One region of the Sanguibacter antarcticus genome, then DNA from elsewhere that is predicted to be linked to it. Evidence: predicted binding sites of a transcription regulator. Region 1 holds the regulator's gene; the other holds the start of a gene.

Region 1 (12,099 bases):
GTGCATCTCCTCGAGCACGAACCGTCCGAGCGCGGCGAACTCCGCCTCGTCGACCTCGTAGCCGGACTCGTTGTTGACTTCGATGCTCACCTGCGGTGGCCCTTCTCGTGTGCCCGGTCGCGAGGACCGCGGTGTGCGGACGGAGCGGTCGCTCCGCTGACGTCCCAGCGTGCGTAGGCGTCGATGATCTCGCCGACCAGACGGTGACGGACCACGTCACCGGAGCTCAGGGGGCAGAACTCGACGTCGTCGACACCGGTGAGGACGTCCTCGACGATCCGCAGCCCGGACGGCGTCCCGCCGGGGAGGTCGATCTGGGTGACGTCCCCGGTGATGACCATCTTCGAGGAGAAACCCAGCCGGGTGAGGAACATCTTCATCTGCTCGGCCGTGGTGTTCTGTGCTTCGTCGAGGATGATGAAGGCGTCGTCGAGCGTCCGGCCACGCATGTACGCCAGGGGCGCGACCTCGATCGTGCCTGCCTCGATGAGCTTGGGGATCGACGCGGGCTCGAGCATGTCGTGGAGCGCGTCGTACAACGGGCGCAGGTACGGATCGATCTTGTCCGACAGCGACCCGGGAAGGAACCCGAGCCGCTCGCCAGCCTCGACGGCAGGCCGCGTCAAGACGATGCGGCTGACCTGCCGTGCCTGGAGCGCCTGCACGGCCTTGGCCATCGCCAGGTACGTCTTTCCTGTGCCTGCCGGCCCGATCCCGAAGGTCACGGTGTTCGCGTCGATCGCGTCGACGTAGTGCTTCTGGCCTGCCGTCTTCGGGCGGATCGTCCGGCCGCGGCTGGACAGGATGCTCAGCGTGAACACGTCGGTGGGTCGCGTCGCCGACTGCTCGGTGAGCATCGTGATCGAGCGCGCCACCACGTCGGCGGTCAGCGGCGTCCCTGCCGCGGCGACGTCGATGAGCTCGTCGACCAGACGGGACGCGAGCGCGAGGTCAGCGGCAGGGCCGCGCAGTGCGATCTCGTTCTCGCGGACCCGGACGTCGATGGTGGGGAACCCCGCCTCGATGGCGCGGAGCACCGAGTCGACCGGGCCGAGGAGCGCGGAGACGGAGACACCGACCGGAACGACGATCCGGTGCTCGACGTGGGTGTGTGGCGCTCCCGCGCTCGTGTCGTCTGCTGCCATGTGGCGGTGTGCTCGTTCCCGTGGTCCGTGCTCGTCCGGACGTGTCGTCCTCGATCGGTGCAGTCTATCTTTCGCACCGCTGCGGGCCGCACGCGGAGCGGGCGTGGTCAGGCGGGCGACCACCCGAGGTGAGCGCCACCGAGGACGTGCCCGTGGACGTGGAACACGCTCTGCCCGGCGTGCGGTCCTGAGTTGAAGATCAGCCGGAACTGGCCGTCTGCCTGCTCGCTGGCGACCTCGTCAGCGAGCGCGACGACGTCCGCGAGCAGGTCGGGCGCGCCAGCGGCCAGCTGGGCGATGTCACCGTAGTGCTCACGCGGCACGACGAGCACGTGCATCGGAGCCTGCGGGTTGATGTCCCGGAACGCGATGACGCGATCGTTCGACGCGACGACGTCGGCTGGGACGTCGCCCGCCACGATCTTGCAGAACAGGCAGTCTGCGTCGGCGGGCATCGTCTCGGTGTCGTGGTCCGTGGTCATCTTCCGAGGCTAGCGCGTCTGCACCGCGTCGTCAGCGCCAGCGCCCGAGCCGCTGTGCGACGAGAGCAGCCGCGACAGGTCCCGCGGTCGACGTGCGCAAGACGTGCGGGCCGAGCCGCACCGGCACCGCGCCGGCATCGACGAGCCGCGCGAGCTCGCGGTCGCTGATCCCGCCCTCGGGCCCCACGACGAGCATCACCTCTCGGACCCGCTCGTCAGGTCCGTCCCCGTCGTGCACGTCCGGGGCAGCCCGCATCTCGCCCGACGCAGCCACGGCACGGGTCGCAGGGAGCTCGACCTCCGCCAGCGGTCGGGTGGCCTCCTCGTGCAAGACCAGCGTCGTTCCGCCGCCCGCCCGGACGCGCTCGACGGCCGTGACGAGGCCCGCAGCGTCCACCACGAGCCCGACACGCGGCATGACGGCCCGACGAGCCTGCTTCGTCGCAGCGCGCACCACCCCGACCCACCGCGCACGCGACTTCGCCGCCCGGTCGCCGCGCCACACGACCACGGAGCGTTCCGCCTGCCACGGCAGGATCGCGTCCACGCCTACCTCGGTCGCGGCCTCGACGGCCATCTCGTCACGGTCGCCCTTGGCGAGCGCCTGGACGAGCACGATCTCGACACCGTCGGCGGGCTCGTGGACCACGTCCTCGACCACGAGGTCCAGCGTCGACGACTGCACCGACGCGATCACACAGCGCAGCCGCACGCCCGCACCGTCGACGACGTCGATCCGCTCCCCCGGGCCACGCCGCTGGACGACACCCGCGTGCCGACCCTCGTCCCCGTCGAGCACGAACGTGCTCCCTGGCTCGCACGACGACAGCGCGCCGGGCTCGGCGAGGAAGACGGGCGCGCTCACTACCGACCCGCGAACTTGTCACGCAGCCGCGAGAACACACCCGGGTGCGCAGCCGACATCTGTCCGTCGACGTGCTCTTCCCCGCGCAGCGCGGCCAGCTGGCGCACCAGCTCCGCCTGCTCGTCGGACAACCCGCTCGGGATCTGCACCTCGACATGGACGTTGAGGTCGCCACGGCCGGTCGAGTGCAGGTGACCGATCCCCAGGCCCTTGAGCGTGATGACCTGGCTGGGCTGCGTCCCCGGGCGCAGGTCGAGCTTCTCGGGCCCGTCGAGCGTCTGCAGCTCGACGACCGTGCCGAGGACGGCCGCCGTCATCGGAACCTCCAGCGTGCAGTGCAGATCGTCACCACGGCGCAGGAAGGTCTCGTGCTTGCGCTCGCGGATCTCGAAGTAGAGGTCACCGGCAGGCCCGCCTGCGGGGCCGACCTCCCCCTGGGACGTCAGCTTGATCCGGGTTCCCGTCTCGACGCCGGCGGGAACCTCGACGGCGACCGTCCGGCGGCTGCGGATGCGGCCCTCGCCGGCGCACTCGGCGCACGGCTCGGGGATCGTCGTCCCGAATCCCTGGCACGCGGCGCACGGTGCGGTCGTCATGACCTGGCCGAGGAACGAGCGTGCGACCCGCTGGACCGTCCCGCGGCCGTGGCACACGTCGCACACCCGCGGCGAGGTCCCGGGGCTGCAGCACGAGCCGGAGCAGGTGCCGCAGACGACCGCGGTCTCGACCGGGATCTCGCGGCGCACGCCGAACGCGGTCTCCGCGAGGTCGAGGTCCAGCCGGATGAGGGCATCCTGGCCACGGCGGGAGCGTGGGATGGGTCCGCGCTGGGCCTGCCCGCCGCCGAAGAACGTCTCGAAGATGTCCTGGAAGCCGAACCCGCCTCCCATGCCACCGCCGGGAGCCGACGGGTCGCTGCCCATGTCGTACGAGCGACGCTTGTCCGCGTTGGACAACACCTCATAGGCCCGGGACACGTCCTTGAACTTGTCCTCGGCCTCTGGACCGGCGACGTCCGGGTGCAGCTCGCGCGCGAGCTTGCGGTACGCCTTCTTGATCTGGTCGTGGCTGGCGTCCCGGCTGACGCCGAGGATCTCGTAGTAATCAGTCACTGAATGCTCTCTGCCGTTCTGGTGGGGGTTGCTCGGGGTCTGACGAGAAGGATCACGAACCGAGGATCCTCGAGAGATAGCGGGCGACTGCTCGCACGGCGGCGATGGTGCCGGGGTAGTCCATCCGGGTGGGGCCGATCGAGCCGATGGTTGCGACCGCGTCACCGTCCGAGCCGTACCCGGTCGTGACGACGGACGTCTCGAAGAGCCCGGCGAGCTGCGTCTCTCGACCGATGCGCACGTTGACGCCGGCGGAGTCCTCCGCCATCTCCGTGAGGAGGTTGAGGAGGACGACCTGCTCTTCGAGCGCTTCGAGGACAGGACGCAGCGCGTGCTCGAACCGCATGCCCGCCTGGGCGAGGTTCGCCGTACCGGCGAGCACGATGCGTTCTTCGCTCTCCTGGGAGAGCGTCTCGGTGATGACGTCCGCGATCCGCTCGACAAGATCACGATCGACCGGGTGGTAGGTCTCCGCGAGCGTGGTGAGAGCGGCCCGGAGCTCTTTGAGCCGGCGGCCGGCCGCGGCGACGTTGAGCCGTGTCCGGAGGTCGACGAGGAAGGTCTCGTCGGGAGGCTCGGTCAGCTCGAGGGTGCGCTGCTCGACGCGGCCGGTGTCGGTGATGAGGACGACGAGGAGCCTGCGCTCGCCGAGCACGACGAGCTCGAGGTGACGCAGCCCCGAACGTCGCAACGACGGGTACTGGACGACGGCGACCTGGCCGGTGAGCTGGGCGAGGAGCCGCCCGGCCCGCGTGACGACGTCGTCGAGGTCGACCGCACCGGCGAGGAACGTCTCGATCGCGCTCTTCTCCGCGCTGGAGAACGCCTTGACGGAGGAGAGCCTGTCGACGAACATCCGGTAGCCCTTGTCGGTGGGCACGCGCCCGGCCGACGTGTGGGGCTGCGCGATGTAGCCGCCCTCCTCGAGCACCGCCATGTCGTTGCGGATCGTCGCGGAGGAGACGCCGAGGGCATGGCGCTCAGCGAGCACCTTGGAACCGACAGGCTCGCGCGTCTGGACGTAGTCCTCCACGATCGCGCGGAGCACGTCGAGCCTGCGGTCGTCGCCAGCCGCCATCCTGCCTCCACTCCTCGTGCCGTCTCTGTGCCGGTCGCACGCACCGACCCTGGTAGCACTCACCGAACCTGAGTGCTAATTCTACGACGTGCCCGCGGTCGTCTGCCCACGTGTCGCACAGGTCACTCTCCCCGGTGTGCGGCTAGCCTTCCTCGCGTGAGCCATGAACGCTACTCCCACGACGTCCTGTCCGCCGGGTCCCGCACGCGCAGCGCACGCCCCGTCTCCCGACCTGTCCCGGCTGAGCCCGGGCTCGTCGTCGAGGAGGTCACCACCGGGTGGGTGGGTGCAGTCCTGCGGACCGAGAAGTCCGGCGGAATGCACGTCGTCGTCCTCGAAGACGCCGCTCGACGCACCCGTACCTTCCCGCTCGGTCCCGGCTTCTGGATCGACGGCGAGCCGGTCGAGCTCGTCCCTGCGAACCGGTCGACGGGCCCTGTCCCACCGTCGCGCACCGCCTCTGGCTCGAGAGCCGTCGCGGGCGCACGCGCACGCGTCGCTCGAGGGAGCCGCATCTGGGTGGAGGGACGGCACGACGCCGAGCTCGTCGAGAAGGTGTGGGGCGACGACCTGCGGATCGAGGGTGTGGTCGTCGAGGGGCTCGACGGTGTGGACAACCTCGCGGACGCGCTCGCCGAGTTCGGTCCGAGCGCGAGCCGCCGGGTCGGTGTCCTCGTCGACCACCTCGTGCCCGGCAGCAAAGAACGGCGCATCGCCGACGACGTCATGCGTCAGTTCCCCGGGGGCAGGGTGCTCATCCTCGGCCACCCGTACGTCGACGTGTGGCAGGCCGTGCGGCCAGACCGGATCGACCTCGAGGCCTGGCCCGTGATCGATCGTGGCACGGAGTGGAAGTACGGGATCCTCCGCGAGCTCGGGTGGCCGGCCGAGAGCCAGACGGACGTGGCGCTGGGATGGAAGAAGATCCTCGGGACGGTGCGCAGCTACGCGGACCTCGAGCCGTCGTTGCTCGGCCGGGTGGAAGAGCTCATCGACTTCGTCACTGCGCCCGCCCCCTGACGGACCGCGTCAGCCGGTGCTGGCGCGTCCCGCGGCCTCGGTCAGCGCTGCGACGAGCGTGCTCGCGTAGAGGTCCTGGCCAGGGCCTTGAGGGTGAACGCCGTCCTTGCCGATCCCCTCTGGGGCAGCCGTCAGCGCGCTCTGCCAGTCCGCGACGACGACGTTGGGGTGCCTGGTGGCGGCGGCCCGGATCTGGTCGTTGGTCGGCCCGATCCATGGACGGTCGCCGTAGCCGGTGACGAGCACGACGTGGTGGTCGGCGCCGATCGCTGTGATGGCCTCGTCCATGACCCTGTCGGTCACCGTGCTGTTCGTCGCGAGAGAGACGACCACGTAGGGGCGCAGCACACCGGCGTCGCGCAGCCCGACCACGACCTCGGGTGTCGTCTTCATCTGACGGGAGACCGCGGCGTCGATGTAGACGCCGGGCAGCGCGGCCGTCAGCGCGGCCGCACTGATGAGGGTCACGGAGTCCCCGATGACCGTGACCTGGTCTCCAGGAGGCGGTCCGGGGGCAGGAACCGGTGCTGGTGCGGGCGCGGGCGCGGTCGGTGTCGGCGTCGGTCCGTTCGACGGCTCGGGAGCCGCATCACCCTCGTCGGCGCTCCCTGGGTCGGCCTCGTCCCCCGGCTCTGTCGCGTCTGGCGTCGGTGCCTCGTGCTGGGTCGTAGCGTCAGCGACCACCTGCCCACGGAGGATCTGGGCCTCGAGGGCGGACTGCGCGGGCTCACGGACGAATGCCGCGCCGACCGCCCCGACGACGAGCACGACGACCAGGGTGGAGGCAGCGAGCCTCGCGCGGCGCCCGTGGGTGCGCCATCCCCCGTGGCGTTCGATCCAGGCAGCATCGATGCGGTCGCGTGCGCGCCGGACGACCTCGGCGCCGACGGCCCGCAGCCCGTGGTCGAGGACCGGCTTCTCGACGAACCGGTAGGACGCCCACGCTGCGACGAGGGTCAGGACGGTGGCCGTCACTGCAACGACAGGCTGCGAGGCGTGCCCAGGAAGCGCCCCGTCGAGCACCTGAGCGACCAGCACGACGAGGGGCCAGTGCCACAGGTAGAGGCCGTACGAGCGCTGCCCCACCCACCGCAGCGGCCCTCTCTCCACGAGACGCGCCACCCGTTGCCCACGGACGACCGTCGCGACGACCCCGACGGTGGCGACCGACGCGAGCACCAGCCCGCCGCGATAGGTGAACGGTGATCCTGTCCTGAGGAAGAGCGCCAGGACGACGAGCCCGCTCCCGCTCAGCAGCCCGACGAGCACCACAGCGGACCGCTCCCACCCGACGGTCGGACGATGCACCCGCCACCAGGTCGGACGAGCGTCGTCTCCTGGCTCGCGCGGCGCGAACCACAAGGCGAAGAAAGCACCGGCCATGAGGCCGAAGAGGTGGGTGTCGGTGCCGTAGTAGACACGCGACGGGTCTTCGCCCACCTGGTACGTCACAGCCATGAGCACGGCGGAGGCGACACCGATCGCACCGGTCGCGACGAGCCCGACCGTCCGTGAGCGCTTGGTCGCGTACACCGCGACGAGAGCCAGAGGCCACAGGAGGTAGAACTGTTCCTCCACCGCGAGCGACCAGAAGTTCTGGTACACCTGCGGGCTGAGGTCGTTGGAGTACGTCGCCCCCTCGGCGATGTAGACCCAGTTGCTCGAGAAGGTCAGCGCACCGGCCACCTGGCTGCGGATCCCGACGAGCACGTCGCCGCCGAGGACCCCCGCGAAGGCTGTGCACGTGACGACGACGAGCACCAGCGCCGGCACGAGACGCCTGACCCTGCGCACCCAGAACGCGCGGAGCGACACCCTCGTCGTGCGCACCCGTTCGCGGACGAGCAGCGTCGTGATGAGGAAGCCGCTGAGGACGAAGAAGACGTCGACTCCGATGAACCCGCCTGGCAGGACGGTCGGGAAGAAGTGGAACGCCATCACTGCGAGAACAGCGACGGCACGGAGCGCGTCGAGCCCGTAGATCCTCGGTGGCCGACCCGAGGGGCGCGGCGCGACCGGCTTGCGCGCAGCGCCGTTCGGACCGTCGGGAGGGACGGGCTGGTTCACAGAGGTCGGCGCCAGAGTCATCTGAGGTCCATCAGCAGTCCGTCGTCATCATCCGTCGTCATCAGCTCGTCGTGGTCGGTCCGTGCGGTCGGTCCGTGGTGGTCAGTCCGTCAGGTCGCGCACGACCGTGTCGGCGAGCAGCCGGCCCGTGCGCGTGAGCACGACCCGCCCGCGCAGCACCGCCCTGCCGTCGACGAGCCCGGAGGCGATGTGCCCGGCCACAGCACGTCGGGCCCGCGTCGAGAGAACGCCGAGATCGAGCCCCTCGCGCAGCCGCGCTCCGAGCATGACGGTCTCGAGCTGGGCGGAGACGTCGTCGAGGATCTCGCGACCGGCCGCAGGGCTCAGCCCCTCACCGAGACGAGCCGCATACCGCAGCGGGTGCTTGACGTTCCACCAGCGGACACCGCGACTTCCCGGCTCGTTCGAGCCCATGTACGAGTGTGCGCCCGGTCCGACGCCCCACCAGTCCTCGCCACGCCAGTACGCGAGATTGTGACGACACGCACGCTGCGCTCCGTCGACGGTCCTCGCCCAGTTCGACACCTCGTACCAGTCGAGCCCTGCCTCCGTGAGGAGGTCGTCGGCCAGCTCGTACTTCTCCGCCTGGTCGTCCTCGCTCGGCAGGTCGATCTGGCCTCGACGCACCTGGGCGGCCATCTTGGTCCCGGGCTCCACGACGAGCGCGTACGCAGACACGTGGTCGACCCCCGTCGCCAACGCCGACTCGACGCTCGTGCGCCAGTCGTCGAGCGACTCGCCGGGCGTGCCGTAGATGAGGTCGAGGGACACCTCGAGACCAGCGTCACGGGCCCAGCGCACCACGTCAGGGATCCGCCGTGGGTCGTGGGTCCGTTCCAAGGTCGCCAGCACCCGCGACACGGCCGACTGCATGCCGAACGACACCCGGGTGAAGCCCGCGTCCGCGAGGAGCGCGAGAGACTCCGGCGTCACCGAGTCAGGGTTCGCCTCGGTCGTCACCTCGGCGTCGGGTGCCAGACCCCAGGCGTCTCGGACACCGTCGAGCATCCGGGCGAGATCGCCCGCGGGCAAGAGGGTCGGGGTGCCCCCGCCGACGAACACGGTCGAGACCGTGCGCGGCGGGAGCCCCGCACGCTCCATGACCTGCCGTGCAAGAGCGATCTCCGCGAGCGCGGTCGTCGCGTACGCGTTCTGGCTCGCTCCGCCGCCGAGCTCGCTCGCGGTGTACGTGTTGAAGTCGCAGTACCCGCAGCGCACCGTGCAGAAGGGCACGTGCAGGTAGACGCCGAATGCACGGTCGGCTGCGCCGGCCGTCACCCAGGAGGGCAGCGACCCGTCGTCGGGAACCGGTTCCCCGTCAGGCAGTGCGGGGCTCACAGCAGCGTCACCTCGTCGGGTCCGTCGTCACTTCTTCTTGTCCTTGGTCTCCGTCTGGTCAGACGTCAGCGCGGAGATGAAGGCTTCCTTGGGCACCTCGACGGTCCCGATGGTCTTCATGCGCTTCTTGCCCTCCTTCTGCTTCTCGAGCAGCTTGCGCTTGCGGGAGATGTCACCGCCGTAGCACTTGGCGAGGACGTCCTTGCGCATCGCGCGGATGGTCTCGCGTGCGATGACCCGAGCGCCGATCGCTGCCTGGATGGGCACCTCGAACTGCTGGCGGTTGATGAGGTTCTTCAGCTTGCCGACCATCATCACGCCGTAGGAGTAGGCGTTGTCCTTGTGCACGATCGCGCTGAACGCGTCGACCTGCTCCCCCTGGAGGAGGATGTCGACCTTGACGAGCGCTGCGGCCTGGTCGCCGATGACGTCGTAGTCGAGCGAGGCATAGCCACGCGTCTTGGACTTCAGCTGGTCGAAGAAGTCGAAGACGATCTCTGCCAGCGGCAGGATGTAGCGCATCTCCACGCGGTCCGCAGAGAGGTAGTCCATGCCCTGGAGCTCACCGCGACGCCCTTGGCACAGCTCCATGACGGCACCGATGAACTCGGACGGTGCGATGACCGTGGCCTTGACGATGGGCTCGCGGACCTCGCCGATCTTGCCGCCGGGGAACTCGCTCGGGTTCGTCACCGTGATGATCGACTTGTCTTCCATCGTCACCTCGTAGATGACGTTGGGTGCGGTCGAGATGAGGTCGAGGTTGAACTCGCGCTCGAGGCGTTCTCGGACGATCTCCAGGTGCAGGAGGCCGAGGTAGCCGACGCGGAAGCCGAACCCGAGTGCGACCGAGGTCTCGGGCTCGTAGATGAGGGCGGCGTCATTGAGCTTGAGCCGGTCGAGCGCGTCGCGCAGGATCGGGTAGTCCGAGCCGTCGACCGGGTAGAGACCGGAGAAGACCATGGGCTTGGGGTCGGAGTAGCCGCCGAGGGCTTCGGCGGCTGGCTTCGCTGCGTTGGTGACGGTGTCACCGACCTTGGACTGACGCACGTCCTTGACGCCGGTGATGAGATAGCCGACCTCGCCGACGCCCAGGCCCTTCGTCGGGACCGGCTCGGGTGAGGAGACCCCGATCTCGAGGAGCTCGTGGACGGCTCTCGTCGACATCATGATGATCCGCTCGCGCGGGCTGAGCTGTCCGTCGACGACGCGCACGTAGGTCACGACGCCGCGGTAGGTGTCGTAGACGGAGTCGAAGATCATCGCTCGCGCGGGGGCGTTCGGGTCTCCGGTGGGCGGGGGCGTCTTGAGGACGATGCGGTCGAGCAGCTCGGGGACGCCCATGCCGGTCTTGCCGGAGATGAGGAGGATCTCCTCCGGCTCGCAGCCGACGAGGTTCGCGAGCTCCTCGGCGTACTTCTCGGGCTGTGCCGCCGGCAGGTCGATCTTGTTGAGCGCCGGGATGATCGCCATGTCGTTCTCCATGGCGAGGTACAGGTTCGCGAGCGTCTGGGCCTCGATGCCCTGCGCCGCGTCGACGAGGAGCACAGCCGACTCGCACGCCGCGAGCGAGCGGGAGACCTCGTACGTGAAGTCGACGTGCCCGGGGGTGTCGATCATGTTCAGCGCGTACCCGGTGGGCACGCCGTTCTCGTCGTCGACCTCCCAGGGCATGCGGACGGCCTGGGACTTGATCGTGATCCCGCGCTCACGCTCGATGTCCATGCGGTCGAGGTACTGGGCGCGCATGGCACGCGGGTCGACGACGCCGGTCATCTGGAGCATGCGGTCGGCCAGCGTCGACTTGCCGTGGTCGATGTGCGCGATGATCGAGAAGTTGCGGAGCAGCTCCGGTGCAGTGGCCGCGGGCTGAATGCGGGCGAGGTTGGCCGCTGAAGGGATGGGAGTCACACGGTTCATCCTCCCACGAGCCTGCCCGCGGTCCCGACACGCCGAGGGACCTCGACGGCGTGTCGGGACCGTTCAGACGGCTTCCCAGAGGCCCATCAGTGCGGCAGGACCGCCTTCTCCGAGCCTGCGCCGGTCAACGAGCGGACCTCCATCTCGGCGTACTTCTCCAGGTCCGGGCGCTCGGAGCTCGTGAGCGTCCCGACGATCCCGAGGAGGAACGCGAGAGGGATCGTCACGATGCCCGGGTTCTCGAGCGGGAACCACGAGAAGTCGATCCCCACGTCACGGATCATCGACGCGCTCGTGCCGTCCGCGTTGACCTTGCCCGAGACGACCGGCGAGAACGCGATGAGGACGAGGCACGAGCCGAGACCGCCATACATGCTCCACAGCGCCCCTCGCGTGTTGAACCGCTTCCAGAACAACGAGTAGATGATCGTCGGCAGGTTGGCGCTGGCTGCGACAGCGAACGCGAGCGCGACGAGGAAGGCCACGTTCTGCCCGTTGGCGAAGATCCCGCCGAGGATCGCGAGGACGCCGATCGCCACGACGGTGATCCGCGCGACCCGCACCTCACCGTCCGGGGAGACCTCGCCGTGCTTGATGACCGACGCGTAGATGTCGTGGGCGAAGCTCGCCGCAGCGGTGATCGTCAGCCCTGCGACCACAGCCAAGATCGTGGCGAACGCGACCGCCGAGATGATGCCCAGGAGGATCTCCCCACCGAGCTCGAACGCGAGCAGCGGCGCCGCGGAGTTCACGCCTCCCGGTGCCGCCGTGATCGTGTCGGCACCGACCAGCGCACCCGCACCGAAACCCAGGACGAGGGTGAAGAGGTAGAAGACGCCGATGAGCCAGATGGCCCACACGACCGACCGTCGTGCCTCTTTGGCCGTCGGCACGGTGTAGAAGCGCATGAGGACGTGCGGGAGGCCCGCGGTCCCCAGGACCAGGGCGAGGGCGAGGGAGAGGAAGTCGAGCTTCGTCGTCTCGCTCGCGCCGTAGCGCGCGCCCGGTTCTGCGAGCGCCGGGTTGCCCGACGTGTCGATCGCCCCCTGGA
Region 2 (17,056 bases), 1.3 Mb from region 1:
GCCGGGCGTGGAGACCGGACGTCGAGGCAACTGCGACTGTTCGTGTGGACATGAGATCTTCCTTGATCGTCGGACTGGACAAGCTGGGACGTGGAGCACCGAGAGGGCTGTGCGGCCTGCTGGCCGCGACTCAGATCAGATAATCACGCGCACACGGTGCATCTCTGGAACCTGCCCGGCCCCGTCAGCAGAGAGACAGATCGGCGATGTGCTCATGTCACAGCTCCTTCAGGGTGAGGTGGCGAGACGGGTTGGTCGTGCTGGCCACGGGACCGAGGTCGATGTCGCTCGGGAGAGGGGCCGCGCTGCCAGGGAGGAGCACTGCGGCTCGTCCCCAGGCGACGGCGGTGCGCAGCGCACGGGACGGCTCGCTGTGCGCTGCGAAGGATGCGCTGAGGTAGCCCGCGAGAGTCGTGTCTCCGGCACCGACGGTCGAGAGCGGCACGAGCTCCGGACCGCCGGCCCACCACGAGTCTTCTGCGGCCACGAGGAGCGCGCCGTGCGCACCGAGCGAGACGAGCACCTCGTCGATCCCGTTCGCCATGACCTCGCGCGCGGCGTCGAGGACGTCCCCGACGGTCACGAGCTCTCGTCCGACGAGCTCAGCGAGCTCGTCGTCGTTCGGCTTGACCAGCGCAAGGCCTCCTGCGGCGACAGCTGCGGTCAAGGGCGTCCCGGAGGTGTCGAGCACGGTGCGGGCGCCGTAGTGTGCGCTGCGCAGCGCGACCTCGGTGTAGAAGCTGTCCTCTGCCCCCTGCGGAAGGCTTCCCGCACCGACGACGAGGGCCTCGTGACCGGCTGCGCGGGCGGCGCTCAGCTCGTCGTCGAGCGCCGAGAGCAGCTGCTCGAGCGCCTCAGCCGTGAGCGCAGCGCCAGCAGCGTTGATCTTCGTCGTGATGCCAGCGGCGTCGACGAGCGTGATGTTGCCGCGCGTCTCTCCGTCGATCGTCACCGGACGCACCTGGATGGACAGTGCACGCAGCTCGTCGACGAGGCGCGCTCCGTCCGCGCCTCCGGCGGGGAAGACAGCGATGCTCGGGACGCCGTTCGCGGCGAGCGCACGGGTGACGTTGATGCCCTTGCCGCCCGCGTCGACGTGCGTCGAGTGCGCCCGGTTGATGTGTCCGAGGACGATCGAGTCGGCCTCGAACGTGCGATCGAGGCTCGGGTTGGGGGTGACAGTGATGATCATGCTGTGAGCACCGCCAGTCCTGCGTGCTCGAGCTCGGCGTGGAGCTCGGTGTCGAGGCCCGAGTCGGTGATGAGCAGGTCGACCTCGTCGAGTCCCGCGACCTTGGCGAAGTCGGACCGTCCGACCTTCGTGTGGTCCGCCAGCACGACGACGCGCCTGGCTGCTCGGACCAGCGCCCGTTTGACGGCGGCCTCCCCGAGGTCGGGGGTGGTCACGCCCCGCTCGGGGGTGATGCCGTTCGTGCCGAGGAACACCACGTCGGCCTGGATGTCGGACAGCGCGCGCTCGGCCCACGGTCCGACCGCCGCGAGCGTGCGGCCGCGCACGGTGCCACCGATGAGGTGGAGGACGATGTTCACGCGACCGGCGAGGACCGTGGCGATCGGGAGCGAGCTGGTGACGACCTGCAGCTCGCGGTCGTTGGGAAGCATCTCGGCGAGACGGACGGTCGTGGTCCCGGCGTCGAGGACGATGGTGCCGCCGTCGGGGACCTCGTGGAGGGCCAGGGCTGCGATGCGCAGCTTCTCGGGAGCCAGCATCCCTTCTTTGTCAGCGATGCCGGGCTCGATCCCGAGCCGTTCGACAGGGATCGCGCCGCCGTGCACCCGGCGCAGGAGGCCCTGGCGCTCGAGGACGGACAGGTCGCGTCGGATCGTCTCGGGGGTGACCGCGAGCACGAGCGCGAGCTCACTGACGTCGGCCCGCCCGGCGGATCGCGCGACCGTGAGTATCTCCTGGTGTCTTTCGGGTGCGTACATGCTCAACCCCATCGTTGCTCCGAGTCGCCATCAACTCGAATGTCTGTATGGACTTGTCTACGCCCGTTTGTGTCCGAATGCAAGTGGGGTTGCGAGGATCCATCTTCGAACGGCGATCAATCGTCCGGACAAGCACACCAAATGCCACAGCTACCGGGGACCTCGTTCCCGGTACGGGCACGAACGGGCAGCGACCGCGGGCCCTCTCTCAGCGAGCCCGGACGCTCTTGAGCAACCGGAGCGACGACGTGAGGAGCCGTTGACCCCGGCCGTCGTCGAGCGCGAAGAGCGCGTCCAGCGTCAGGCCGGAGCTCGTCCCGCGCTGGACCGCCACCGTCTGCGCCTCCGTGAAGGCGAGGATCCCGTCGCTGCCGTGGCGTCGACCGAGCCCGGAAGCCTTCATGCCGCCCATCGGGGCCGCGACCGAGCCCCACGCGGCGGCATACCCGTCGTTGACGTTCACGGTCCCGGCCCGCACCGCGGCCGCGATCCGTCGACCTCTGCCGAGATCGCGCGTCCAGACGCTCGCGTTGAGCCCGAACTCCGTCTCGTTCATGACGGCGACCGCCTCGGCGTCGTTCGCGACGCGCTCCACCGTGACCACCGGTCCGAACGTCTCTTCCTGCACGCACAGGGCGTGCGGGGGCACCTGGTCGAGCACGGTGGGCGCATAGAAGAGCGAGCCGATGTCGGAGCGATGGACCCCGCCCGCGAGGATGCGTGCGCCCCGAGCGATCGCGTCGTCGACGTGCGTCTGGACGCGGGCGAGCTGCGCAGGCGTCGTCAGGCACCCGACGTCCGCGGAGAAGTCCATGGCCCCGGACAGCCGCAGCGACCTGACGCGCTCGAGGAACGCGTCGAGAAACGCGTCAGCGACCGCCTCGTGCAGGACGAGGCGCTCCACGGACATGCAGAGCTGGCCGGTGTTGCCGAAGCATGCGCGCACCGCGCCTGCCGCCGCGACCGGGACGTCAGCGTCCTCGGCCACGTACAGGGGGTTCTTGCCACCCAGCTCGAGCGTCGCTCCGACAAGGCGTTCGCCGGCACGTGCCGCGATGCGCCGTCCCACAGCGGTCGACCCGGTGAACGCCACATGGTCGACCTCGTCGACGAGCGCCGCACCGATCTCACCGCCACCGACGACCACCTGGAGCACGTCGTCGGGCAACCCTGCCTCAGAGAGCGCCGCAGCGGCCCAGAGCGCCGTGAGCGAAGTCTGCGGATCCGGCTTCAGCACTACGGCGTTGCCGGCCACGAGCGCTGGCAGGACGTCCGCCATGGCAAGCGTCAGAGGATAGTTCCACGGCGCGATGACACCCACGACACCCACAGGCCTGCGATGGACCACGGCCTGGGTGAGCAGCGGAAGCATCCCGCGCACACCGTGCGCCCGGAGGTACGCGGGTGCCCGGACACCGTAGTGCCGGGTCACCTGGGCGATGTCCGCGATCTCCTCGAACGCGTTGGCACGTGTCTTGCCCGACTCGAGCTGGATGAGATCGAGCACCGCGGACTGCCGGTCCAGGACGATGTCGTGGAAGCGCAGAAGGACCGCCGCACGCTCGCGCACGGGGCGTGCCGCCCACCGCGTCTGAGCATCACGAGCACGGTCGACCGCGCGGGCGACGTCGAGCACAGAGGAGAGCGGGAGGTCGGCGAGCGGCGCCCCGGTGAACGGCGCGAGGCTGCGGTGCGTGCCTGCGTCGTGCGAGGTCACGACGTGCGCAAGGAGCGGCGCGACGACCTCGGGTTCGAGGAGGAAGGTGGCCCGGGGGTCGTTCTCCGGGTCGATGAGGCCGTCGACGGCCGGGCCGTCGGATCCTGAGCTGCTCGACATACGGGCAGAGTACGCGCTGGCGACGACGCCCTGCACCCCGGGGACGCTCGCGACAGGTCGAACCTCGCTACGCCAGCCGGCGACCCAGGACGACGCACTCTGCGTCGCTGTACCCCAGCGCGGTGTAGAAGCCCTGGACCGCGGCGTTCGCCTCACGGACCATGAGCTGCGCCTTCTCCGCCCCCTGCGCCGCGAGCCAGGCCTCCGCCGCGACGACGAGCATCCGTCCCAGACCCGCGCCACGGGCGGGCTCGTCGACCGCGAGGTAGTAGAGCCAGCCGCGGTGGCCGTCAAAACCGGCCATCACGGAGCCGACCGGGGTCCGCAGCGCGTCGGTGTCCCCCCGTGCTCCCGGGCGCACGACGAGGATCGTCGCGGTGGGGGTGGACCGAGCGTTGTGGATGTCCTGGTACGGGTCGTTCCACGGTCGGACGAGACCGCTCGAGCGCCACAGGGAGACGACGGTCTCGACGTCGCAGTCGCTGATCTCGTCGACCTCGAAGCCGCCACGCGGCTCCGACGTCATCGAGGCTGGTAGGGCGAGACGACGACCTCGACGCGCTGGAACTCCTTGAGGTCGGAGTAGCCGGTCGTCGCCATGGCACGCTTGAGCGCTCCGACGAGGTTGAGCGTCCCGTCCGCCTGGCGTCCAGGGCCGAAGAGGATCTCCTGGAGGCTTCCGGCGGTGCCGACGTGGACCCGCTCGCCACGCGGGAGCTCGCGGTGGTGGGCCTCAGACCCCCAGTGCCACCCGTTGCCCGGAGCCTCCTGCGCGCGAGCGAGAGCGGCGCCGACCATCACGGCGTCTGCGCCGCAGGCGACCGCCTTGACCAGGTCTCCAGCTCGGCCCACCCCGCCGTCCGCGATGACGTGGACGTAGCGTCCGCCCGACTCGTCGAGGTAGTCGCGACGAGCCGCTGCGACGTCGGCGACAGCGGTCGCCATGGGCGCGTGGATGCCCAGCGAGATCCGCGTCGTGTGAGCGGCGCCTCCGCCGAACCCGACGAGCACCCCGGCCGCGCCCGTGCGCATGAGGTGGAGCGACGCGGTGTAGGTGGAGGCACCGCCGACCACCACCGGGACGTCGAGCTCGTAGATGAACCGCTTGAGGTTGAGGGGTTCTGCGTTGGCGGACACGTGCTCGGCCGAGACCGTGGTGCCGCGGATGAAGAACAGGTCGACACCGGCGTCGATGACGGTCTGCGAGAACTCCTGGGTCCGCTGAGGAGACAGCGCACCAGCGACCGTGACGCCTGCGTCGCGGATCTCCTTGAGCCTCTGCGTGATGAGCTCGGGCTGGATGGGAGCCGAGTAGATCTCCTGCATCCGCCGTGTCGCGACCTCAGGAGAGAGGTGGGCGATCTCGGCGAGCAGGCTCGTCGGGTCGTCGTAGCGAGTCCACAGACCTTCGAGGTCGAGCACGCCGAGCCCGCCGTGCTGGCCGAGAGCCACCGCGGTCGCGGGGCTCATGACCGAGTCCATGGGGGCCGCGACGATCGGGAGGTCGAAGTGGTACGCGTCGATCTGCCAGTCGACGGAGACGTCCTCCGGGTCGCGGGTTCGCCGCGAAGGCACCACCGCGATGTCGTCGAAGGAATAGGCACGCCGTCCGCGCTTGCCCCGGCCGATCTCGATCTCGTTGCTCACTGGTCCAGGTTACCGTCCCTGCACGCTGCCCGTTCCACGGTGCCGGGACGAGCACCGCCGCAGACGCTCGTGCGCCGAGTGTCGGTGGTCGCTGCGATGCTCGTACCGTGGCCGCCCGACGGCCGCGGCAGACAGCACAGACACAGGTCAGGAGCGCACGCGATGACATGGACCACAGGTCCCCTGCTCGGATTCGACACGGAGACGACAGGTGTCGACGTGACCCAGGACCGCATCGTCTCTGCGGCGCTGGTGCGCCGAGAGGCTGGCACGACGGTGGCGCGCACCTGGCTGATCGACCCGGGCGTGCCGATCCCCGACGAGGCCGCCGCGATCCACGGCATCACCACCGAGCACGCCCGCGCGTCCGGCGAGCAGCCTGCACAGGCGCTCGAAGCCATCGCTGCCGAGCTTGCGCTCGCGCTCCTGGACGGTGTCCCGGTCGTCGCCTTCAACGCGACGTTCGACCTGTGCATCCTCGATGCTGAGCTCGCACGCCACGGACTGCCGCTGCTCGCCGACCGCATCGGCCGCGAGGTCGCCCCGGTGATCGACCCGTTGGTCCTCGACCGCGCTGTCGACCGCTATCGCCGCGGGAAGCGCAAGCTCGTCGACCTCTGTGGTGTGTACGCGGTCGCCGACTCGGGCAACCTCCACACGGCCGACGTCGACGTCGTCGCGACGCTCGACGTCCTCGCCGCCATGACGCTGCGGCACCCCGAGCTCGCCGAGCTCGACCTCCTGGCCCTGCACGCCTACCAGGCCGCTGCGCACCGCACGTGGGCCGAGAACTTCAACGCGTGGCGGGAGAAGCAGGGGATGACCGGGCCGGGTGCGGGCCTGAGCTGGCTCAGCGGTCACCAGCAGACTGCTCGGGAGGCACCCACGCAGCCAGCTCGCGTCGACTGACGAACTCTCGTCGACGGCCCGTGACCGGGTCGTCGAACGCGAGCGACCGTGCCAAGAGCTGTACCGGCGCCGCGTAGTCGTCGGGGGCGACGTCGTAGAAGCTCGGGTAGAAGTTGTCGTTGAGGATCGGGCTGCCGATCGAGGCCATGTGCAACCTCAGCTGGTGGATCTTTCCCGTGCGCGGGTACAGCCGAAAGCGTCGGAGGACCCCCTGCACGGGATCGGTGCACTGGTCGAGCATCTCGATCCGCGTCTCGGTGTTCGGCTCCCCCGAGACGATCTCGGCCTGCAGCACGCCTCGCTCCTTGACGACCCGGTTGCGCACCACGTGCGGGAGACCGACGTCAGGCTGCCCCGCAGAGACGGCCTCGTAGGTCTTGACGACGCGTCGTCGCGCGAAGAGCTCCTGGTACCGGCCGCGGACCTCCCGGCGCTTCGTGAGCACGAGAACCCCCGCGGTCACCCGATCCAGCCGGTGCGCCGGACTGATCTCAGACAGTCCGGTCGCCCGGCGGAGCCGCACGACGACGGACTCGACCACATAGGCGCCTCGCGGCATGGTGGCGAGGAAGTGCGGCTTGTCGACGACGAGGAGGTCGTCGTCTTCGTGGAGCACGTCGATCTCGAACGGGACGCGGCTCTCGACCGGCGGGTCCCTGTACAGGCTGACCGCGCCTCCGGGGACGAACGGTGTGGTCTCGTCGACGGGCTGCCCCCGGTCGTCGACGACCTCGCGTCCTGCGACCTTCTCCCGGAGCCGGGACTCGTCCGCCGGGAACCGCGCGACGAGATAGTCCAGCACCGTGAGCCACACCGTGTGCTCGTCCGTGCCCGGCACGTGGCCAGGCCCGGAGGTCACGCCACGCTGCGGCAGCTGCAGGCGCACCGGGTTGAGCCCGTCGCGCACGGGCAGTGGCGGAGTCCGCACCCGGTGCCCCCTCGCAGTCTCTCCTGCGTGCTCAGCGACCGGTGTAGTTCGGAGCCTCGACGGTCATCTGGATGTCGTGCGGGTGCGACTCTTTGAGCCCGGCCGGCGTGATGCGGACGAACTTCCCGCGCTCCTGCAGCTGCGGGATCGTGTGCGCACCGACGTAGAACATCGACTGGTGCAGCCCACCGATGAGCTGGTGCGCGACGGCACCGAGCGGACCGCGGTACGGAACCTGTCCCTCGATGCCCTCAGGCACGATCTTGTCGTCGCTCGACACGTCCGCCTGGAAGTACCGGTCCTTGGAGTAGGACGCCTTCTTGCCGCGCGACGCCATGGCTCCGATCGATCCCATGCCGCGATAGAGCTTGAACTGCTTGCCGTTGACGAAGACGAGGTCGCCGGGGCTCTCGTCGCACCCTGCGAGGAGGGAGCCGAGCATGACGGTGTCCGCGCCGGCGACGAGCGCCTTGGCGATGTCGCCGGAGTACTGCAGCCCGCCGTCGCCGATGACCGGGACCCCCGCCGGCTTGCAGGCCAGCGACGCCTCGTAGATGGCGGTGACCTGCGGGACGCCGACACCGGCGACCACCCGCGTGGTGCAGATCGATCCGGGCCCGACCCCGACCTTCACGGCGTCCGCGCCTGCATCGACGAGAGCCTGCGCACCGGCGCGGGTCGCGATGTTGCCGCCGATGATCTGGACCCCGTTGAAGAACGGGTCGGCTTTGAGCGTGCGGATCATGTCGAGCATGAGCCTCGCGTGACCGTTGGCGGTGTCGGCCACGAGAACATCGACGCCGACCTCAGCCAGAGCGCGCGCACGCTCGAGCGCATCGCCGAAGAAGCCGATGGCTGCACCGACGATGAGACGGCCCTCGCCGTCCTTCGTGGCGTCGGGGTACTGCTCGGACTTGACGAAGTCCTTGACGGTGATGAGCCCGCACAGGCGTCCAGCGTCGTCGACCAGGGGAAGCTTCTCGATCTTGTTCTTGCCGAGGAGCGCGGCGGCGTCCTCACGGGAGATGCCGACCGGCCCGGTGACGAGGGGCATCGGCGTCATCTCGTCGCGCACCCGTCGCACCGCGAAGGCCGAGGGCGGCACGAACCGGAGGTCGCGGTTGGTGATGATGCCGAGGAGGATGCCCTGCTCGTCGACGACGGGCAGACCAGAGACGCGGTACTGGCCGCAGAGCGCATCGAGCTCGGCGAGCGTCGCGTCCGGCCCGACGGTCACGGGGTCGGTGATCATGCCCGACTCGGAGCGCTTGACGAGGTCCACCTGCTGGGCCTGCGCCTCGATGGAGAGGTTGCGGTGGAGGATCCCGATGCCACCGTGGCGGGCCATGGCGATCGCCATGCGCGCTTCGGTCACCGTGTCCATCGCGGCCGAGAGGAGCGGCACAGCGACGCTGATCTCACGGGTGAGACGAGCTGTCGTGTCGACCTCGCTCGGGATGACGTCCGTCTCGTTGGGCAAGAGCAAGACATCGTCGTAGGTGAGGCCGGTAAATCCGAAGGGGTCGTGGGACTGCGTGCTGCTCGACTCTCTCATGTGGGGAGTCTACGCATCGCGCTGACCGCTCGTCGGGCAGCGGCTGAGCTACCTCGAGATCGCGAGGACCTCGTGCAAGAGGCCGTGGAAGCTCCGCACCCGGCTGACGTTCGCTGCGAGCGGCAGGTCTGCCGCGGCATCGTCGCTGCTGAGTCCGACAAAGATCGGGAGGTCGGGCTGTGCGTCGTGCAGCGCGTGGACGATGCCGAGCTCGGGGCGTGTGAGCGACGTCACGAGGACGGTGGCGACCGGGCGGACCATGGTCACCAGCTCCATCGCTCGGTGCGCGTTCGACGGACCGGTGACGACACGCGCAGTGACCCCTTGCGCGACGAGCGCCGCGCCGAGCGCGTGCATCGCGAGCGGCTGCGGGTCGTCCACCGCCGAGAACAGCAGGACGATCTTGCGCATCCGGCTGGGGTGCGAGGCGCTCCCGCCGGACTCGACGTCGGCGCGTGCCTCGCGTTCCCGGATGAAGTCACCGAGGACCGTGAGCGTGGCGCTGGCGAGAAGGACCTCGGGAGCCTCGCCAGGCTTGGCGAGGACGGTGCGTGCCGAGAGCCTGCGCACGGTCGGCTCGACGAGCGTGGTCCACCACTCGGCGGGGTCTTGGTCTGCCTCGAGCGTCAAGAGCCGGACGCACGTGGAGAGGTTTCCTCGCAGCACGGCGTCCACGATGTCCGAGGACGTGATCTCCGGTGTCGCGACGGGGGCGGCGAGGCGGAGCGCAGGACGCTCCGGGGTGTCTGTGCGCACCGGGCGCAGCGGCGCGACCCCGGCGATCCCTGGCACAGCCCCTCTGGGGTCAGGCTTCTGCGGCTCGACTTCGATCCCGGCCGGGGTGTCGTGACCCGGTTGCGCCTCGGAGTCGGCGAGGGCGAGCGACTCGCGCAGCTCGGCCTCGACACGCTCTCTGGTGGTCGAGCTGAGGTCGAGAGCGAGAGCGGAGCGGGCGGCGTCCACGGGAGCGACTCCGTCGAGGGCGAGGCGCCGCATGACCATGAGACGCGCTACGTCGTCGTCGGAATACCTGCGGTGAGCGCCGGCAGAGTGCTCGGACGGGCCGAGCCCGTAGCGCCGGTCCCAGGTTCGCAGGGTGGCAGGAGCGACTCCGAGCCGGCGCGCCACGACGGCGACCGCGAGCCCCGGAGAGGTCGCCCCTGACTCCGCGCCGGTGTGCGGGTCATCGAGCGGTCGCACATTCGTCATGGGTTGATTGTGCCGAGACTGAGAGGCGAGTGCCACCTGAGTCCAGGACTTCGACCACTGCCCGGTTGTTCGAAGGTTGTTCACATACGGCCGGAATGTCAATTGCTGAACAACCCGACACTTTAGGACATAGCGTGCGGATCGGCCTGAACGTTGACGCTTTGACGACCGAGAGTCGGTGAAGCGCTTTGAAACTGTATCGATCCACCGGGTTGAACAACCCTTGAAACGGTTGTAGGTTGGGCGCAGCACAGAACGCGTCACAGTGAATCAGCACCCGGTGAAGCACCCGATCGATCGAAGGATGGAACGATGACTGAACTCTCGAGGCTCCCCGGACCCGTCATGGACCTCTGGGAATGGCAGTACCAGGGCGCATGCCGCGAGGTCGACGACACGCTCTTCTTCCACCCCGAGGGCGAGCGCGGAGCGGCGCGTCGCCGCCGCGCCGAGGCCGCGAAGGCCATCTGCAACGGGTGCCCCGTGATGATGGAGTGCCGCGAGCAGTCGCTGGCAGTCCGCGAGCCCTACGGCGTATGGGGCGGGTTGAGCGAGGACGAGCGGTCCGCCGCTCTCGCAGGCACCGCACGAACAGCACTTCGGAAGGTCGGCTGAACCTCCCCTCACTGGGAAGCGCGCCCACCGGGTCGCAGCTGCACGACGAGAGAGGCCCCGCAACCACATGGTTGCGGGGCCTCTCTCGTCGTGCAGCTGATCGAGACGATCAGGCGATGACCGCGAGCACGTCGCGAGCCGAGAGGATGAGGAACTCCTCACCGTCGTACTTCACCTCGGTGCCGCCGTACTTGCTGTAGATGACCTTGTCGCCGACAGAGACGTCGAGCGGGACGCGGTTGCCGTTGTCGTCGATGCGACCGGGGCCGACAGCCAGGACCTCGCCCTCCTGGGGCTTCTCCTTGGCGGTGTCAGGGATAACAAGACCGGAGGGCGTCGTGAGCTCGACTTCGAGAGCCTTGACGACGATCCGATCCTCGAGCGGCTTGATGGAGACCGACACGCGGACCTCCCCTTTCGCAGAGTGATCAGGACAGTTCGGGTGGGGCCGCGCCTCGCTCGATCGCCGTCGCGGGGGTCGATCAGGTGTGGTGCGGAACCACTGCCAAATCTATGCCGCCATTAGCACTCGGTCAAGGCGAGTGCTAGACCTCGACCCAGGAACCTCCCGCGAGCGTCGCCTCCTCTGCATCAGTCAGCGATCATGTTGCTGCGCTGCGACAGGTCGAACCCGGTCAGAGCCACTCGGGAGAAGGCGTCGAGGGACGCTGTCCTGGCCTCGAGGTCCGACCCCTCGGGGACGGTCCCGTCGGTGGCATAGGCGTCGTACACGTCGGGGTCCATGAGCTGGCTGGTCCGGTCTGCGGACCAGTTGTCGATCTTCCACCCGTCCTCCTGGACGACCGTGTACGACTGGTCACCCCAGACCACCCGAAGGATCTCCTCCCCCTCCGAGATCAACGACTGCACGATCTCGTACCGGTACTCGACGACCACGTCACCGTCGCTGCCGCCGTCCATGACGGTCTCGAGGTCGAGCTGACGCACCGAGAGACGAACACCGTCGTACGGAGCGGGAGCGAAGCCTGGCTCCTCGTCCATCCATCCGTCCGAGCTCGTGTTCGCACTCGAGTCAGTGCCTGATCGCGTCTCGTCGGTGATGGGAGCGCGGGCGTTCTCGGTGTAGCTCGGAAGGACGGTCTCCGTCCAGGCCTCCCGTGCGGTGTCGCTGGAGTCGTAGAGCATCGGGCCGTCGAAACCATTCTCGATGATGAAGGTCGTCGTGAAGTCGACTGCTCCGCGAAGGTCCTCTGCCGTGAGCGAGCTCCCGCTCGCCTTGGTGAGGTCGACGGCGAGAAGCGGGCTGTCCGGCGAGAGGACGGCACCGCTGTAGGTGCCGTGCTCGTCCGTCTCGTCCGGGCCGGCGATGATCCCGAGCTCCGCGTTCAGGCTGCCCGTCAGGCTGTCCGCACGAGCGGCCGCGGGCGTCGCATCCTGCGTGGGCGCAGCGGCCGGAGCGTCGGTCTCGGGCGACGCGCAGGACGCGAGAACGACGGTCAGGGCGAGTGCGGACGTCAGGGCGATGCGCTTCATGGGGCTCCAAGCAGTCTCGAACCGTAAGGCCAGGCTTGGGCACCTGGATCATCACGGGAGGATGAACGGTTGAGATGTCCATCTTAGTAAGAATGCCCGTGTGAATAACGGAGGCACGAGGGTGAAGGACGAGAGCCAGACAGGCGCACACGCCCTCCACACCGCCAGCCGTCCCGGTCAGGTGGTCGCGACGAGCGACGCGCCCGGGACGCGCTCCCCGACCGGGAGCACCTCGGCGAGCGTGTTGTCCGGCGGCGCGAGCGGGCAGGCCCATGCCGGGTCGTAGGCGCACGACGGGTTGTACGCGAAGTTGAGGTCGATGACCAGCCTGCCGTCCGCGGACGGTCCAAGGTCGGCGCCCTTGATCGTGTCGAGGAGATACCGCCCTCCCCCGTACGTCCCGCCGGCCCGTCCCGCGCTCGCGTCCTTGACGGGGACGAACAGGCCGCCACCGTACGAGCGCAGCGCCCAGAGCCCGAGCGAGCCCAGGCCCTCGAGCTCCACCCTCCCGATCCGCTCGAACGGCACCACGCCGTCGGTGCCGGTCGGGACGTCGAGGCGCCCTGCCGGCGCTGGGAGGACCTCGACCTCGAAGCGGTACGCCGGGTCGTAGGCCGCGACCTCGAGCCCGGTGAAGGACGTCTGAGCGTCCGGCCCCAGCGGAGATGCCGGGTGGGTCGCGAAGAGGTCGTCGCGGTCCCGCACCCAGGCCGCGCGGGCGGCGACCGGGTCGTCGAGCGCGATCGACCGGACCCGCGCATACGAGGCGGCCGTCCGTCGACGCCAGTCCATGACGTCGAGCACCGTGCGTGCTGCGTGCCCCGTCTGCGTTGCTTCTGCTCCCGTGTCCACAGGGTCGTCCTCCGTCGTCTGGGCCGACTGGTCGACCACCGGCGCCGGTCCGGCCTCTCCCGACGTGGTGTGATGTGACATGAAGCGGGGCAGCCAGCCGCAGCGTCCGCCGTCGCGCGCCGCCCCGCCACATCATTTCTCACCGCACGCATCCCCGCCGATCGGCGGGCCGACGAACGAGACGAGTCAGGATCCCGATGAGTGAGCCGTCCGACGCACGCGTAGCCGTCTACATCGACTTCGACAACATCATCATCTCCCGCTACGACCAGATCCACGGTCGCGGTTCCTTCCACAAGCACAAGGCGAAGAACCTCGTCGTGCAGCCTCCGGACACGGCTGCCGACGTGCGGCACCGCCTCCTCGAGGCGACGGTCGACATCGATGCTGTCCTCGACTTCGCCTCGTCGCTCGGCACCGTCGCGATCAGCCGCGCCTATGCCGACTGGTCGGTCCCCGTCAACGCGAGCTACCGCTCTCAGCTCGTCGACCGCGCCGTCGACCTCACCCAGCTGTTCCCGACCGTCGCGTCGATGAAGAACGGCGCGGACATCCGGCTCGCGATCGACGTGATCGAAGACCTCTTCCGGGTCCCGGACCTCACGCACGTCGTCATCGTGGCAGGCGACTCCGACTACATCGCGCTCGCGCAGCGCAGCAAGCGGCTCGGACGCTACGTCGTCGGCATCGGCGTCGCGGGTGCGACGAGCGCATCCCTCGCCGCTGCCTGCGACGAGTTCATGGACTACGACGCGCTGCCGGGGACAGCCGAGGACTCGCTCGTCGAGGAGCCGCCGGCACCGGTCGTGGAGCGTGCCCCCAAGACCCGCACCCGAGCGGCTCGGACCACCGAGGACAAGGCCGCGTCGAACGATGCTCCTGAGCCCGCAGCCCCGTCGCGCGCACCGGAGCAGACCGGCACGACCGAGGCACCGGCCGCGTCCCAGGGCGAGACGACGGACTCCGGCGTCCCGATCCCGAAGCGTGGACCGAGCGGGCTGCTCGTCCGCGCGCTGCGCCTCGGGCACGCCAAGGACGACGCGGAGTGGCTGGGCACGGGCGCGGTGAAGAACCACATGCTCCGGATGGACCCCACCTTCAACGAGAAGGCGCTCGGCTACCGGACCTTCACCGAGTTCCTGCGGTCCAGAGGCTCGTTCGTCGAGGTCGACGAGACGGGGACAGCCCGCAAGGTCAAGCTGCGCGCGGCCTTCCACCCCTAGCCCGACGCACCGTCGGCAGGCCCCGGGGGTCGCGGGTCGCGGTCGAGGCAACCGTGAAAGGATCACGGCATGGATTCCTCCGCGCTCGCGAAGCTGCTCGACCCGGACGGTTGGGCGCTGCTCAACGCGATGCCGCCGTATGACGAGAAGCTGGCGATGGTGCTCTCCGAGCGGCTGCGCGCGAAGGGCCTCGACCCTGAGCTGGTGGCGCTCGTCCTCACGCAGTCTCGGTTGCGCGGCAAGGCGCACAGCAAGTTCGGCGAGTTCGCGGACGGGATGCTCTTCACGCCGGCGGGGCTCGAGCAGGCGACCCGGCTCGTCGTGGCTGCGCGGCACGCTCAACGGTACGTCGCTGCGGGGATCGAGCAGGTCGTCGACCTCACGAGCGGCGTCGGTGCAGACGCCATGGCTTTTGCCGGCATGGGCCTCAAGGTCCTCGCGACCGAGATCGACGAGGTCACCGCGGCGATCGCGACGGTGAACCTGCGTGCGTTCCCCGAGGCTGTCGTCCGGTACGGCGACGGCCTCGGGCTCGACCTCGTCGCCGAGGGGCTCGCTGGCCCGACAACCGGGATCTACGCAGACCCCGCACGCCGGACCCGGTCGGGCAAGCGGATCTTCGACCCCAAGGCGTACGCGCCCGCGCTCGACGACGTGTGGGCGCTGCGCGCCGTGGTCCCCGCGGTCGGCATCAAGGTGGGCCCGGGGATCCCCCACGAGGGCCTCCCCGAGGACTGCGAGGCGCAGTGGGTCTCCGTCGACGGCGACGTCGTCGAGGCCGGGCTGTGGTTCGGCCCGTTGGCCCCGGACGGCCACGGGCGCACCGCGCTCCTCCTGCGCACCACCGGTGGGCGCTCCGACGCGCGGACCTTCCGCAGCGACCGCGCGCCCGGCGCCACGGAGGGCCTGCCTCCGGAGTGTGTCGACGGTGTCGCGGGGGTCGGTGGGTATCTCTACGAACCGGACGGCGCGGTCATCCGGGCAGGCCTCGTCGCCGACGCCTCACGCGTCCTCGGCGGGCGGCTCCTCGACCGCACGATCGCCTACGTGACGACCGACACGCCACACGCCGAGACGCACGACGTGCCGCTGGCCACCGGGTACCGCATCCTGGACGTCATGCCCTTCAGTCTCAAGCGCCTGCGCACCTACCTCCGCGAGCGGGACATCGGCCGGCTGACCATCAAGAAGCGTGGCACCGCCGTCACACCCGAGCACCTGCGAGGCCAGCTCGGCCTCAAAGGCACGCAAGAGGCGACGATCGTGCTGACGCGGGTCGCCGGCTCCCAGCAGATCCTCGTGGTCGAGCCCCTCGACCGTCCCGGGAGAGAGTGACGATGCACCTGCCCTTCGCGCACTCCGAACGATCGTCCGTCGGCATCGAGTGGGAGCTCGCGCTGGTCGACAAGGACTCGGGCGACCTGCGCCAGGTCGCGCAGACGATCCTCGACGCCGTCGCGCCCGCCGACGGGTCCCAGCACCCGCACATCCGTCAGGAGCTCCTCCTCAACACCGTCGAGGTCGTCTCGGGCGTGTGCCGCACGGTCCGCGAGGCGGGAGACGACCTCGAGCGCAGCATCGAGGAGATCCGCACGCTCACCGACCCGCTGCGGGTCGAGCTCATGTCCTCGGGCACGCACCCGTTCGCCCGGTGGACGCAGCAGAAGGTCACCGACAAGCAGCGCTATGCCACCCTCATCGACCGGACGCAGTGGTGGGGCCGGCAGATGCTCATCTACGGCGTCCACGTCCACGTCGGCATCGAGGATCGCGCCAAGGTCCTGCCGATCTCTCGCGCGATGCTCACGTACTTCGGTCAGCTGCAGTCCTTGTCCGCGTCAAGCCCGTTCTGGGGCGGCAAAGACACGGGGTACGCGTCCAACCGGGCGCTCATGTTCCAGCAGCTGCCGACCGCAGGCCTCGGGTTCCAGTTCGAGGAGTGGGACCAGCTCGAGGCGTACGTCGCTGACATGCTCCACACCGGTGTGATCGACCAGTTCGACGAGGTGCGGTGGGACCTGCGGCCGTCGCCGCGGTTCGGCACGCTGGAGACCAGGATCTGCGACGGCGCATCGAATATCACCGAGGTTCTCGCCCTGGCTGCGCTCAACCACTGCCTCGTGGAGCACCTGTCCACGATGCTCGACGAGGGCAAGGAGCTCCCGTCGATCCCTCCGTGGTTCGCCCAGGAGAACAAGTGGCGCTCCGCGCGGTACGGGATGGATGCCATCCTCATCCTCGACCGAGCAGGGAACGAGGAGCTCGTCACCGACTCCATCACGCAGTTGCTGACGGAGCTGGAGCCGGTCGCCGCTCGCCTCGGGTGCCTCGAGGAGCTCGACAGCGTGCGCACGATCATGCGGCGCGGCGCGGGCTACCAGCGTCAGCGCGCCGTCGCCCGACGCAACGGCGGCGAGCTCGGTGCGGTCGTCGCCTCGTTGGTCGCGGAGATGCGGGCGGGCAAGCCGCTCTAGGCTGCGCGGGCTCGGGGCGCGCCTGCATGCGTCGCCGCTCTCTACGCACTACTACTTGGCTATACCTACTACCAGGTATAGCCTGTGTCCTGTGAACGAGATCGCACGTGACCCCCAGCTGCTCAAGGGCATCCTTCCGACCCTGGTCCTCGCTGCGCTCACCCGCCACGAGTCGTACGGGTACGAGCTCGTCACGCGGCTGCAGGACGCGGGGCTCACCGAGATCGCACCAGGAACCGTCTACCCGGTGCTCGCCCGGCTCGAACGGGACGGCGACCTCGAGGCACGCCTCGTCGCCTCGCCGTCCGGTCCGGCACGCAAGTACTACAGCCCCACGCCCGCAGGCCGCACACGTCTCGCCGA

What was found. Region 1 encodes HrcA, which represses chaperone genes, less so after heat shock. Its sites were predicted from a motif close to TTNGCACTCGNNNNNNNCGAGTGCNAA; they were not measured.
Region 2: the regulator HrcA is predicted to act here: its motif matches at 11,173-11,199, upstream of groES (co-chaperone GroES).

What each region holds. Positions count from the first base shown of each region.
Region 1 covers NZ_PDJG01000001.1:695,650-707,748, reverse strand. Annotated here, with positions in the region: gene ybeY (rRNA maturation RNase YbeY) at 1-90, opposite strand, end outside; gene ATL42_RS03150 (PhoH family protein) at 87-1,145, opposite strand; gene ATL42_RS03145 (histidine triad nucleotide-binding protein) at 1,253-1,627, opposite strand; gene ATL42_RS03140 (16S rRNA (uracil(1498)-N(3))-methyltransferase) at 1,659-2,492, opposite strand; gene dnaJ (molecular chaperone DnaJ) at 2,492-3,604, opposite strand; gene hrcA (heat-inducible transcriptional repressor HrcA) at 3,657-4,682, opposite strand; gene ATL42_RS03125 (DUF3097 domain-containing protein) at 4,839-5,702, shown strand; gene ATL42_RS03120 (acyltransferase family protein) at 5,712-7,790, opposite strand; gene hemW (radical SAM family heme chaperone HemW) at 7,872-9,128, opposite strand; gene lepA (translation elongation factor 4) at 9,156-11,048, opposite strand; gene ATL42_RS03105 (solute symporter family protein) at 11,135-12,099, opposite strand, start outside.
Region 2 covers NZ_PDJG01000001.1:2,007,656-2,024,711, forward strand. Annotated here, with positions in the region: gene ATL42_RS09120 (HPr family phosphocarrier protein) at 1-52, opposite strand, end outside; gene ATL42_RS09125 (1-phosphofructokinase family hexose kinase) at 218-1,192, opposite strand; gene ATL42_RS09130 (DeoR/GlpR family DNA-binding transcription regulator) at 1,189-1,950, opposite strand; gene ATL42_RS09135 (succinic semialdehyde dehydrogenase) at 2,159-3,787, opposite strand; gene ATL42_RS09140 (GNAT family acetyltransferase) at 3,855-4,313, opposite strand; gene ATL42_RS09145 (GuaB3 family IMP dehydrogenase-related protein) at 4,310-5,434, opposite strand; gene ATL42_RS09150 (exonuclease domain-containing protein) at 5,597-6,343, shown strand; gene ATL42_RS09155 (pseudouridine synthase) at 6,285-7,271, opposite strand; gene guaB (IMP dehydrogenase) at 7,303-8,826, opposite strand; gene ATL42_RS09165 (MerR family transcriptional regulator) at 8,875-10,035, opposite strand; gene ATL42_RS09170 (WhiB family transcriptional regulator) at 10,348-10,650, shown strand; gene groES (co-chaperone GroES) at 10,760-11,053, opposite strand; gene ATL42_RS09180 (substrate-binding domain-containing protein) at 11,242-12,144, opposite strand; gene ATL42_RS09185 (DUF1684 domain-containing protein) at 12,322-12,936, opposite strand; gene ATL42_RS09190 (NYN domain-containing protein) at 13,194-14,219, shown strand; gene ATL42_RS09195 (THUMP-like domain-containing protein) at 14,289-15,554, shown strand; gene ATL42_RS09200 (glutamate--cysteine ligase) at 15,557-16,693, shown strand; gene ATL42_RS09205 (PadR family transcriptional regulator) at 16,785-17,056, shown strand, end outside.